Regions from separate parts of the Serratia sp. TSA_7 genome, predicted to be linked through region 2. Evidence: predicted binding sites of a transcription regulator. Region 2 holds the regulator's gene; the other holds the start of a gene.
The links. The regulator PurR, encoded in region 2, represses purine synthesis genes. The targets are predictions, from matches to a motif close to CANGCAAACGTTTGCNTG.

Region 1 (3,974 bases), on a different contig from region 2:
CTGGCTGATGTCCGGGTTCTCTTCGCGCACCGCTTCGATCAGATCGTTCAGATCCTGGAAGATCAGACCGTCGGCACCGATGATTTGGCGGATTTCGTCCACTTCACGGCCGTGGGCAATCAGTTCGTTGGCACTCGGCATATCAATGCCGTACACGTTAGGGAAACGAATTTCCGGCGCAGCGGAAGCCAGATAAACGCGTTTCGCCCCGGCGTCACGCGCCATCTCAACGATCTGCTCGGACGTGGTACCACGGACGATAGAGTCATCCACCAGCAGCACGTTCTTGTCGCGGAACTCGGCGCGGTTGGCGTTCAGCTTGCGGCGTACCGACTTACGGCGCGCCTGCTGGCCCGGCATGATGAAGGTACGGCCGACGTAGCGGTTCTTCACAAAACCCTGGCGATACGGCTTATCCAGGATACGCGCGATTTCCAACGCGATATCGCAGGACGTTTCCGGGATCGGGATCACCACGTCGATGTCCAAATCTTCCCATTCACGGGCAATCTTCTCACCCAGCTTCTGCCCCATGCGCACACGAGCGCTGTAGACCGAAATCTTGTCCATAAAGGAATCTGGGCGTGCGAAGTAGACGAATTCGAACAGGCACGGGTTGGTTTTCGGGTTCTCTGCGCACTGGCGGGTGAACAGTTGGCCCTTCTCGGTGATGTACACCGCTTCGCCCGGCGCCACGTCGCGCAGGAACTCGAAGCCCAACGTATCCAGCGCTACGCTCTCGGAAGCCACCATATACTCGTTACGGCCATCTTCAAGCTGGCGTTTGCCGATCACCAGCGGGCGGATGCCGTTCGGGTCGCGGAACGCCAGCAGACCGTGGCCGATGATCATCGCCACGCAGGCGTAAGCGCCACGCAGTTGCTGATGCATGGCGGCAACGGCGGTGAAAATGTTGTCTGACTCCAGCGGATAATCCTGGAAACGGTCCAGCTCACTGGCCAGTACGTTCAGCAGGATCTCGGAATCGGAGGTGGTGTTGATATGGCGGCGACCGCTTTCAAACAGCGATTGGCGCAGCTCATGGGCGTTGGTCAGGTTGCCGTTATGGGCCAGCGTAAGGCCGAACGGCGAGTTTACATAGAATGGTTGAGCCTCTGAGGCACTGGAGCTGCCAGCCGTCGGGTAGCGCACATGGCCAATACCCATGTTGCCCTGCAAGCGCTGCATATGGCGTGCCTCAAACACATCCTTCACCAGACCATTTGCTTTACGCAGACGGAACCCGTTGTGGGCATCTATGGTGACGATGCCTGCGGCATCCTGGCCACGGTGCTGAAGCACCATCAACGCATCATAAATCGACTGGTTTACCGGCATAAAACCGGCGATACCGACAATACCGCACATGTTGTCTTTTCCTCATCAGCGCTACCGCCCCGGTAAATGGGTCGGTAAGAAACTCGACGTGCTCTGCAGGTAGTCAAAGAACCACCTGATGATATAACTGAACTGGGGAATGAGCTGTGACTGTTTCCAGTCGTCACTTTGCGAGAAGCCGGTAAAGGTATCCAGGAAAAACAGCATCGCCGAAACGATCAACACGCCGCGCAGTGCGCCGAAACAGACGCCCAGCACCCGGTCGGTGCCTGATAACCCGGTTTTCTCTACCAGTGAGCTAATCACATAGTTGACAATAGCTCCTACGATCAGGGTCGCGATAAACAAGATGGCAATCGCGATGCCGTTTCGCACCAGTTCATCTTCAAAACGAGTGAAGTAGACCGCAAGGTAAGAGTAGAAATGGCTGGCAACAAAAAACGCACATCCCCATGTCACAAGTGACAATGCTTCGCGAACAAACCCTCGGATCAGGCTCACCAGAGCCGAAAATCCAATCACCGCTATAATGACGTAATCAATCCAGACCATGAACTATTCCAATGATGAATCGCCCCTGCATCCAATTCGCGGCGAATTCTAACAGAAAAAGAAAACGTTTGCGTAGGGGATTTCCTAGCACGTTACAAATAAAAAACGGCGATAAAAAAATTCCCAATCGCCGCGCCTACATAGGCCGTTTTGCCTGTGAAAGGCACATTTTTAATAGTGATTACACCAGCACTCATCGATTCAGGGGCACAGCATGCTGTGCCCCAATCCTGTCAACGTGCGCCGTAGGGCTTCACCTGGCCGCTCAAACCGCTGATGGAGTTCAGCGCAGACAGCGAAGACTGCAGCTTCTGTTTTGAAGCGTCCGGGCCAACGTAGATCCGGGTGATCTGCCCCTGCACCGGCGTTGACGGCACGGTGAAGGCGCGATAGCCGGACAGCCTGAGCGACGCCACGACCTCATTCACCTTGGCGGCGTTTTTCAGCGCCCCCAGTTGCACCACATAAGCCTGCCCTGCCGGCGCTTTCTCTTCTGCGGCCGGTTTCGGTTCTGGCTTAGGTTCTGGTTTAGGTTCTGGCTTCGGCTCAACTTTGGGCTCAGCTTTAACCTCCGGAACAACCTCAGGCTTCGGCTGAACAACCGGTTTCGGCTGCTGCACCGGCTTTGGCTTCACTTCCACCGGCTTGGTTTCAACCGGTTTTGGCTTCACTTCCACCGGCTTGGTTTCAACCGGTTTTGGCTTCACTTCTACCGGTTTGGTTTCGACCGGCTTCGGTTTCGGCTGTTGCACCGGGCGAGTTTCGACCGGCGGCGCGACCTGAACCGGCTGTTGCGCCGTCTGGCGTGCGGCCTGCTGCGAGGCCGCTTCGTTCGCCGCCTGCTGCTCGACCAGTGCGCCCGCTCCTTCCGGCGGCTGCGCCGGCAAAGACTGGGTTACCGGCGGCACCACGTCGTTTTCTTCCACGTCACCCGGTTTCGGCACCAGGGGAATGGCCGCGAACTCATCCTCGTAATGTTTCTTTTTTCCATCCAGCAGCCCTGGCAGGATGATGACCCCCAGCGCGACCAGAATGACGGTTCCTACCAATCGGTTTTGAAATTTGCTTGCCACTCACACTCCCCGCATCTCGTCTAACGCCGCCATCACGTGCGCAACGGTGTGGAACGATCCACAGACGATCACAATATCCTGAATATCAGCGTCCTGCATAGCCTGACGCCAGGCAGTTTCGACATCGGCAAACTGCCGCGGTTCCGTCAAATGTTGCGCCAGCGATTCCACGCTGGCTCCACGCGGCCCTTCCAGCGGCGCGCAATACCATTCATCCACCTGTTCGCTCAGGCAAGCCAGCGTGCCGGCGATGTCTTTATCCGACAGCATGCCCACCACGGCACGCACCTTGCCGCCATTGCGCGGCAACTTGGCCAAACGCCCGGCCAGATAGCCTGCGGCGTGCGGGTTATGCGCCACGTCCAGGATCAGCATCGGATCCTGTCGCACAATCTGGAAGCGCCCAGGCAGCGTCGCCTGCTGCAGGCCGGTGAAGATCGCACGCTCATCGATTTCCAACTCGGAATAGTGCAGCGCCGCCAACGCGGTCGCGGCATTGGCTAGCGGGACGTTGGGCATCGGCAGGTCGGTCAGCCGCGTTCCGCCGCCTTCCCACTGCCAGCGTTCGCCCTGTTCGCTGTAAGCCCAGGCTTCACCACGGCGATACAGCGTCGCGCCCAGCGTTTCCGCCACCTCGCGGATGGTTTCAGGCATATCCGGCTCGCCCACCACCGCCGGCTTGCCGCCGCGGAAAATTCCGGCCTTCTCGCGGCCGATGCTTTCGCGATCGTTGCCCAGCCAGTCGGTATGATCCAGCGCGATGCTGGTGACCACAGCCACGCTCGGATCGACGATGTTGGTCGCATCCAGGCGGCCGCCAAGGCCAACTTCCAGGATCACCACGTCAAGCTTAGCCTGTTTGAACAGTTGCAGCGCCGACAGGGTGCCAAATTCGAAATAGGTCAGTGAGGTTTCACCCCGGCCCGCCTCAATGGCGGCGAACGAACGGCAGTGCTCCGTTTCGCTCAGCTCGTCGCCCTGAATGCGCACCCGTTCGGTATAGCGCACCAG
Region 2 (5,826 bases):
AAGCGCAACCCTTTCCACCCGTTCGCCACCTTTGACACTGCCGCGTTAAGCGGGCTGGTGTTGGGGCAAACCGTGCTGGCGAAAGCCTGCATTGCCGCCGATATTCCGTTCGACAGCACCCAGGCGCATTCGGCCCTGTACGACACCGAACAAACCGCTCAACTGTTCTGCGAGTTGGTTAACCGCTGGAAACGCCTTGGCGGATGGCCGCTGGCCATCGGTAATAACGACTAAGCCACAAATAAATCGGGCGGCCCAGTTTGCACTGGCGCCGCCCGATGTCTTCTTGCAATCAACCCGAGCCGTTATGGCTGCTGGTCTTCTTGCTCTTTGTACTTCGCTGCCGTTTCTTTGATCAGCTGTTGCAGTTCGCCGCGCTGATACATTTCGATAATGATATCACAGCCGCCTACCAGCTCACCGTCTACCCACAGCTGCGGGAAAGTCGGCCAGTTGGCGTACTTCGGCAACTCGGAGCGGATGTCCGGATTCTGCAGAATATCAACGTAGGCAAAGCGTTCGCCACAAGCAGACAGCGCCTGCACTGCTTGCGCAGAGAAACCGCAGTTTGGCAATTTCGGTGAACCTTTCATGTACAGCAGAATTGGGTTCTCACCGATCTGCTGCTGAATTTTTTCAATCGTCGTCATTTATTGCTTCCTCAAGCCACATCTCATGGCCACAACATGCATCACACTGGCTATTGTAGCGGCTGGAACAGTCGCAAGAAAACGCCATCTTTTGCAAGGGTATTCCCCGTTGCCAATCGCATCTCACCGGCAAAGGCCGTTCCGGTTAAAACATACGCTCAGAATAACATTTTTAATCCGACCATTTCACTAATATATTTTTCCGCCACTCGGTATCCTTTAATAATTCCGACAGCGGAGAAAGGTGATTTTTTATACATCAACGGATTGATTTTTCAACAAAAAAAATGCTGTTAACGTTTTCTCACAATATGGATTATCATTTATGAGTTCTTCGCTGTTTTATATGGCGAAATTGGGGAATACTGTCATTCTTTCGATATCTGTTCCGGGGCCAAGGTTGGTAACGTCGACATGCGTTTAATTCTTACGCTTTTTGTGCTGTTGTTTACACAGCTATTCTTAAATCTGGCGCACGCTGCGCCACAGGCGCGTATTGCCGCCGAGCAGCGCAAAAGCCACGTTAATGAAGCCCGGCCGGATGACCGCAAGAAAAAGAAAGCGGCAAAGGCCAGCAAAAAAGTGAAAGTCACTGCTCCGCCAAAAACAGCCAAGGTTTCCAAAACCAAAACAGAAAAAACCGCTAAAAAGATCGTCAGCGCAAAATCGAAACACCAAACCCAGAAAATAGCCAAAATCAAAGTGACCCCACCGAAAAAGGGTTACAAAAAAGGCTATGGCCGTCACCGGGAACCCGGCATGGCCACCGCCAAATTGGCTCGCGACGAAAAACCGCTGAAACTCAGCCCGGCGCACAAAAAGCGCTATCAGCACGCCAAGCAAACCGCGATGGCCAAGCTGATGGATCAAATGGGCAAACCTTATCGCTGGGGCGGCACTTCGCCAAGAACCGGTTTTGACTGTAGCGGACTGATTTATTACGCCTATAAAGACGTAGTGAAAATCAAGATGCCGCGTACTGCCAACGAGATGTATCACCTGCGCGACGCGGCGCCGATCAAGAAAAACGAGCTGGAAAGCGGTGACCTGGTGTTCTTCCGCATCAACAACCGCGGCGTGGCCGATCACGTCGGCGTCTATCTGGGCAACGGCAAATTCATTCAGTCACCGCGTACCGGTGAGGAAATCCGTATCAGCCAGTTGGACAACGACTACTGGCAAAACCACTACATTGGCGCCCGCCGTGTGGTAACACCGAAAACCATTCGATAATCGCCTCCGCGGCTGGCCCCCCAGCCGCACGCCTCACCGCCTACCGCAAGCGTTCTGATCTTAGGCCTTTTCGTCGCTCTCAGACCACGGTTTCGCGAAGCCGCATGGAAAACATCCGGCAGTGGGTGAACGGAGCACTTGTGGAAAAATCTGACGTAGCGGTGGGAAAATGCGAACAAGCGCAGTGAACTGCGCCTGTGTGACAACCGGGGATCAGTTCAACGCCGCGGTGAAGCTAAAAGCAATAATAACGGCCAGCGCACACACAGTGGTGAACAGTGACATTTTCAGATCGGTATCCATTACAACTCCTTTTCAGACGGGTTATCCCAAGGATAAAAGGCACACAATTAATGCGTCAAACCATTTTCCCACAGTTAGACAATAAAATCTTGTTATCATTTCCCGGTTTATAATACTGATTACCTCTTCCACTTTGGCTCAATATGGGACAAAATTCGCAGTTCACAACTGCGTACCGGCAAAAATGCCCCTCCTGACCAAACGCTGACGACTTCAATACACTAAAAACTCAGCTTCGCTTATTTGGAAGAAGGATCTACGCAGGCAAACGATTAACATCACACTTACATGCTGCAACATGTGAGTTCAGGAGTCATTCTTTACATGGCAACGATTAAAGATGTGGCCAAACGCGCTGGCGTTTCCACCACCACCGTTTCGCACGTCATCAATAAGACTCGTTTCGTCGCCGAAGAGACTAAAGCGGCCGTTGCGGCCGCGATCAAAGAGCTGCACTATTCTCCCAGCGCCGTGGCGCGCAGCCTGAAAGTCAATCACACCAAATCTATCGGTCTGCTGGCTACCTCCAGCGAAGCGCCCTATTTCGCCGAAGTGATCGAGGCGGTGGAAAACAGCTGCTACAGCAAAGGCTATACGCTGATCCTGTGTAACTCGCACAATAACCTCGACAAGCAACGCGCTTATCTGGCGATGCTGGCGCAAAAACGCGTCGATGGCCTGCTGGTGATGTGCTCTGAATACCCGGATCAATTGCTGGGGATGTTGGAAGATTACCGTAACATCCCAATGGTGGTCATGGACTGGGGCGCAGCACGCGGTGATTTTACCGATACCATTATCGACAACGCCTTCGAAGGCGGTTATCTGGCCGGCCGCTATCTGATCGAGCGTGGCCACCGTGAGATTGGCGCCATTCCGGGCCAATTAGCGCGCAACACCGGCGGCGGCCGCCATCAGGGCTTTTTAAAAGCCATGGAAGAAGCCAATATCGAGGTGCGCGACGAGTGGATTGTACAAGGTGACTTCGAACCGGAATCCGGCTACAAGGCCATGCACCAGATATTATCGCAGAAACAGCGCCCAACGGCGGTATTCTGCGGCGGCGACATCATGGCAATGGGCGCTATTTGCGCCGCTGATGAGCTGGGGTTGCGCGTACCGCAGGATATTTCCGTTATTGGTTACGATAATGTGCGCAACGCCCGCTATTTCACGCCGGCACTGACGACCATCCATCAGCCCAAAGAGCGTTTGGGCGAGATGGCGTTCACCATGCTGCTGGATCGCATCATCAGCAAGCGTGAAGAATCGCAAGTCATTGAAGTACATCCGAAGCTGGTTGAACGCCGCTCGGTCGCCGACGGCCCCTTCATCGATTACCGCCGCTAGTCGCCTGCGCCGGGAGCCAAAGCGGCTTCCGGCGTCACTTCGCTTAACCATTCCTGATTCAAGGTTTCGCTGTCCCCCAGGTAATCCAGCAGCCAGGCCATCGCCGGCGATGGGGTATTCTGCTGCCAGGTCAGGCAACATGGGCTGGCGGGAAATGGCTGTTGCAGTTGCAGCGCCACCAATTCACCACGCTGTACCAACGGCAATACCTGATGCGCAGGCATCATGCCGACGCACAATCCGGCGCACAGGCAATCCACCGCAGAGGCCCAATCCGGCACCACCAGCCGCCGTTGATTGTCCAGCGTCCAGGTGACCCGCTTGGGCAGATTGCGTGACGTATCCTCCAGACACAGCGAAGGGAAAGGCCGGAGCTGATCATCTTTCAGCAGGCCATCCAACCCCGCCAAGGGATGCTGGGGGCTGGCGACACACAACCAACGCATGTCGCCCATGTCGCGAAAGGCGAAACCGCCGCCAACCGGCACCGCCCGCGTAGCGCCGATCGCCATATCGGCACGCCCGTCCACCAGCGCATCCCATACGCCGTTAAACACTTCGGGTTGGACCAACAGCTCGACATCGGGGAATTGACGGTAAAAATCCAGCACCAGCTGACGGCAGCGCTGCGGTTTGACGATGATATCCACCGCAATTTTTAATTGGCCACGCCAACCATTGGCCACCTGCTGGCACTGCCTGCGAGTGTCGAGCATTTTTTTGATGACACCGCGCGCTTCCTGAATAAACAGCGTGCCGGCCGGCGTCAGTTCTACATCGCGATGACGCCGTTCAAATAGCGGTACCGCCAACCATTGTTCCAGTTGCCGCACAGTATAGCTAACCGCCGAAGGTACCCGGTGCAGTTCCTGCGCCGCCGCGCTGAAGCTGCCGGTGCGGGCGACCGCGTCCACGACATCAAGCGAATATTCAGACCACATGATTTTTGCCTTCAATTTTTTTAACAGCACTTCGCAAATATTACCGTTTCACAAGCAGAGATCCAGCCGGATACACTTGCCGGCGCTAAAAACCTGCGACAATAAAATATTAATGAGAAATACCATGCGAAATTCCTTTGGTTTTATGTTCTATCTTGCCGGCCTGAGCATGCTGGGTTACCTGGCCACCGACATGTATCTGCCCGCCTTTGGCGCTATGCAGCAAGATCTGCAAATTTCCGCCGGCGCAATCAGCGCCAGCCTTAGCATTTTCCTGGCCGGATTTGCCTTTGCTCAACTGCTCTGGGGACCGCTCTCCGATAATTTGGGCCGTAAACCCGTGCTGCTGATTGGCCTGGCGCTGTTTGCTCTGGGCTGCCTCGGCATGCTGTGGGTGCAAAATGCCGTCCAATTGTGGTCGCTGCGCTTTATCCAGGCGATCGGTGTGTGTTCAGCCGCCGTCACCTGGCAGGCACTGGTCATTGACCGCTACCGTGAAGGCAAGGCCAACCGCGTATTCGCCACCATTATGCCGCTGGTAGCACTTTCGCCTGCGCTGGCACCGTTGGTCGGCGCCTGGCTGTTGAACCACATGGGATGGCGGGCAATTTTCGCCGTGCTGCTGGGTATCACCGTCATTTTGCTGCTGCCGACGCTGTTACTGAAGGAAAGCGCCAAAAGCGCGCCATCTGCCCAGACCAAAAACACCCTGAGTTTCTTCCAACTGCTGAAATCGCCGGTATTCAGCGGTAACGTCACCATTTTTGCCGCCTGCTCTGCCGGTTTTTTTGCCTGGCTCACCGGTTCGCCGTTTATTCTTGGCGATATGGGTTACAGCCCCAATGATATTGGTCTGAGCTATGTCCCGCAGACGCTGGCTTTCTTATTGGGCGGTTACGGTTGCCGTACGGCGTTAAACCGCATGAATGGCAACACCTTGCTGCCCTGGCTGCTGGTAGGTTATGGCATCAGCATGGTGGCGTTATATCTGGTGGCGACATTGACCGAGCCCACGCTCACCACGTTGCTGATTCCATTCTGCCTGATGGCGCTGGTCAACGGAGCCTGCTACCCGATCGTAGTGGCGAATGCGTTGATGCCGTTCCCGGAAGGCACAGGCAAAGCCGCAGCGCTGCAAAATACCCTGCAATTGGGCCTGTGCTTTGTCGCGAGCCTATTGGTTTCGGCCTTTATAGCCCAACCGCTGTTGGCGACGGTAACGGTGATGGTTTCAACGGTAGTATTGGCCGCGTTGGGGTATATGTTGCAACGGGGAAAAGTGATCGATAATTCGCAGGCAGTGCGACAGGAACATGCTAACTCTGCGTCATAATTACCTGCACGAATAA

Region 1: a site for PurR is predicted at 1,948-1,965, ahead of cvpA (colicin V production protein). Genes of this name have one in related genera too.

What each region holds. Positions count from the first base shown of each region.
Region 1 is NZ_JBQZFU010000002.1:580,923-584,896, forward strand. Features, by position in the region: gene purF (amidophosphoribosyltransferase) at 1-1,368, opposite strand, end outside; gene cvpA (colicin V production protein) at 1,390-1,890, opposite strand; gene dedD (cell division protein DedD) at 2,124-2,963, opposite strand; gene folC (bifunctional tetrahydrofolate synthase/dihydrofolate synthase) at 2,964-3,974, opposite strand, start outside.
Region 2 is NZ_JBQZFU010000001.1:815,092-820,917, reverse strand. Features, by position in the region: gene rnt (ribonuclease T) at 1-234, shown strand, start outside; gene ACUTQW_RS04035 (Grx4 family monothiol glutaredoxin) at 306-650, opposite strand; gene ACUTQW_RS04030 (C40 family peptidase) at 1,065-1,883, shown strand; gene cydH (cytochrome bd-I oxidase subunit CydH) at 2,097-2,186, opposite strand; gene purR (HTH-type transcriptional repressor PurR) at 2,511-3,536, shown strand; gene punR (DNA-binding transcriptional activator PunR) at 3,533-4,477, opposite strand; gene punC (purine nucleoside transporter PunC) at 4,602-5,810, shown strand.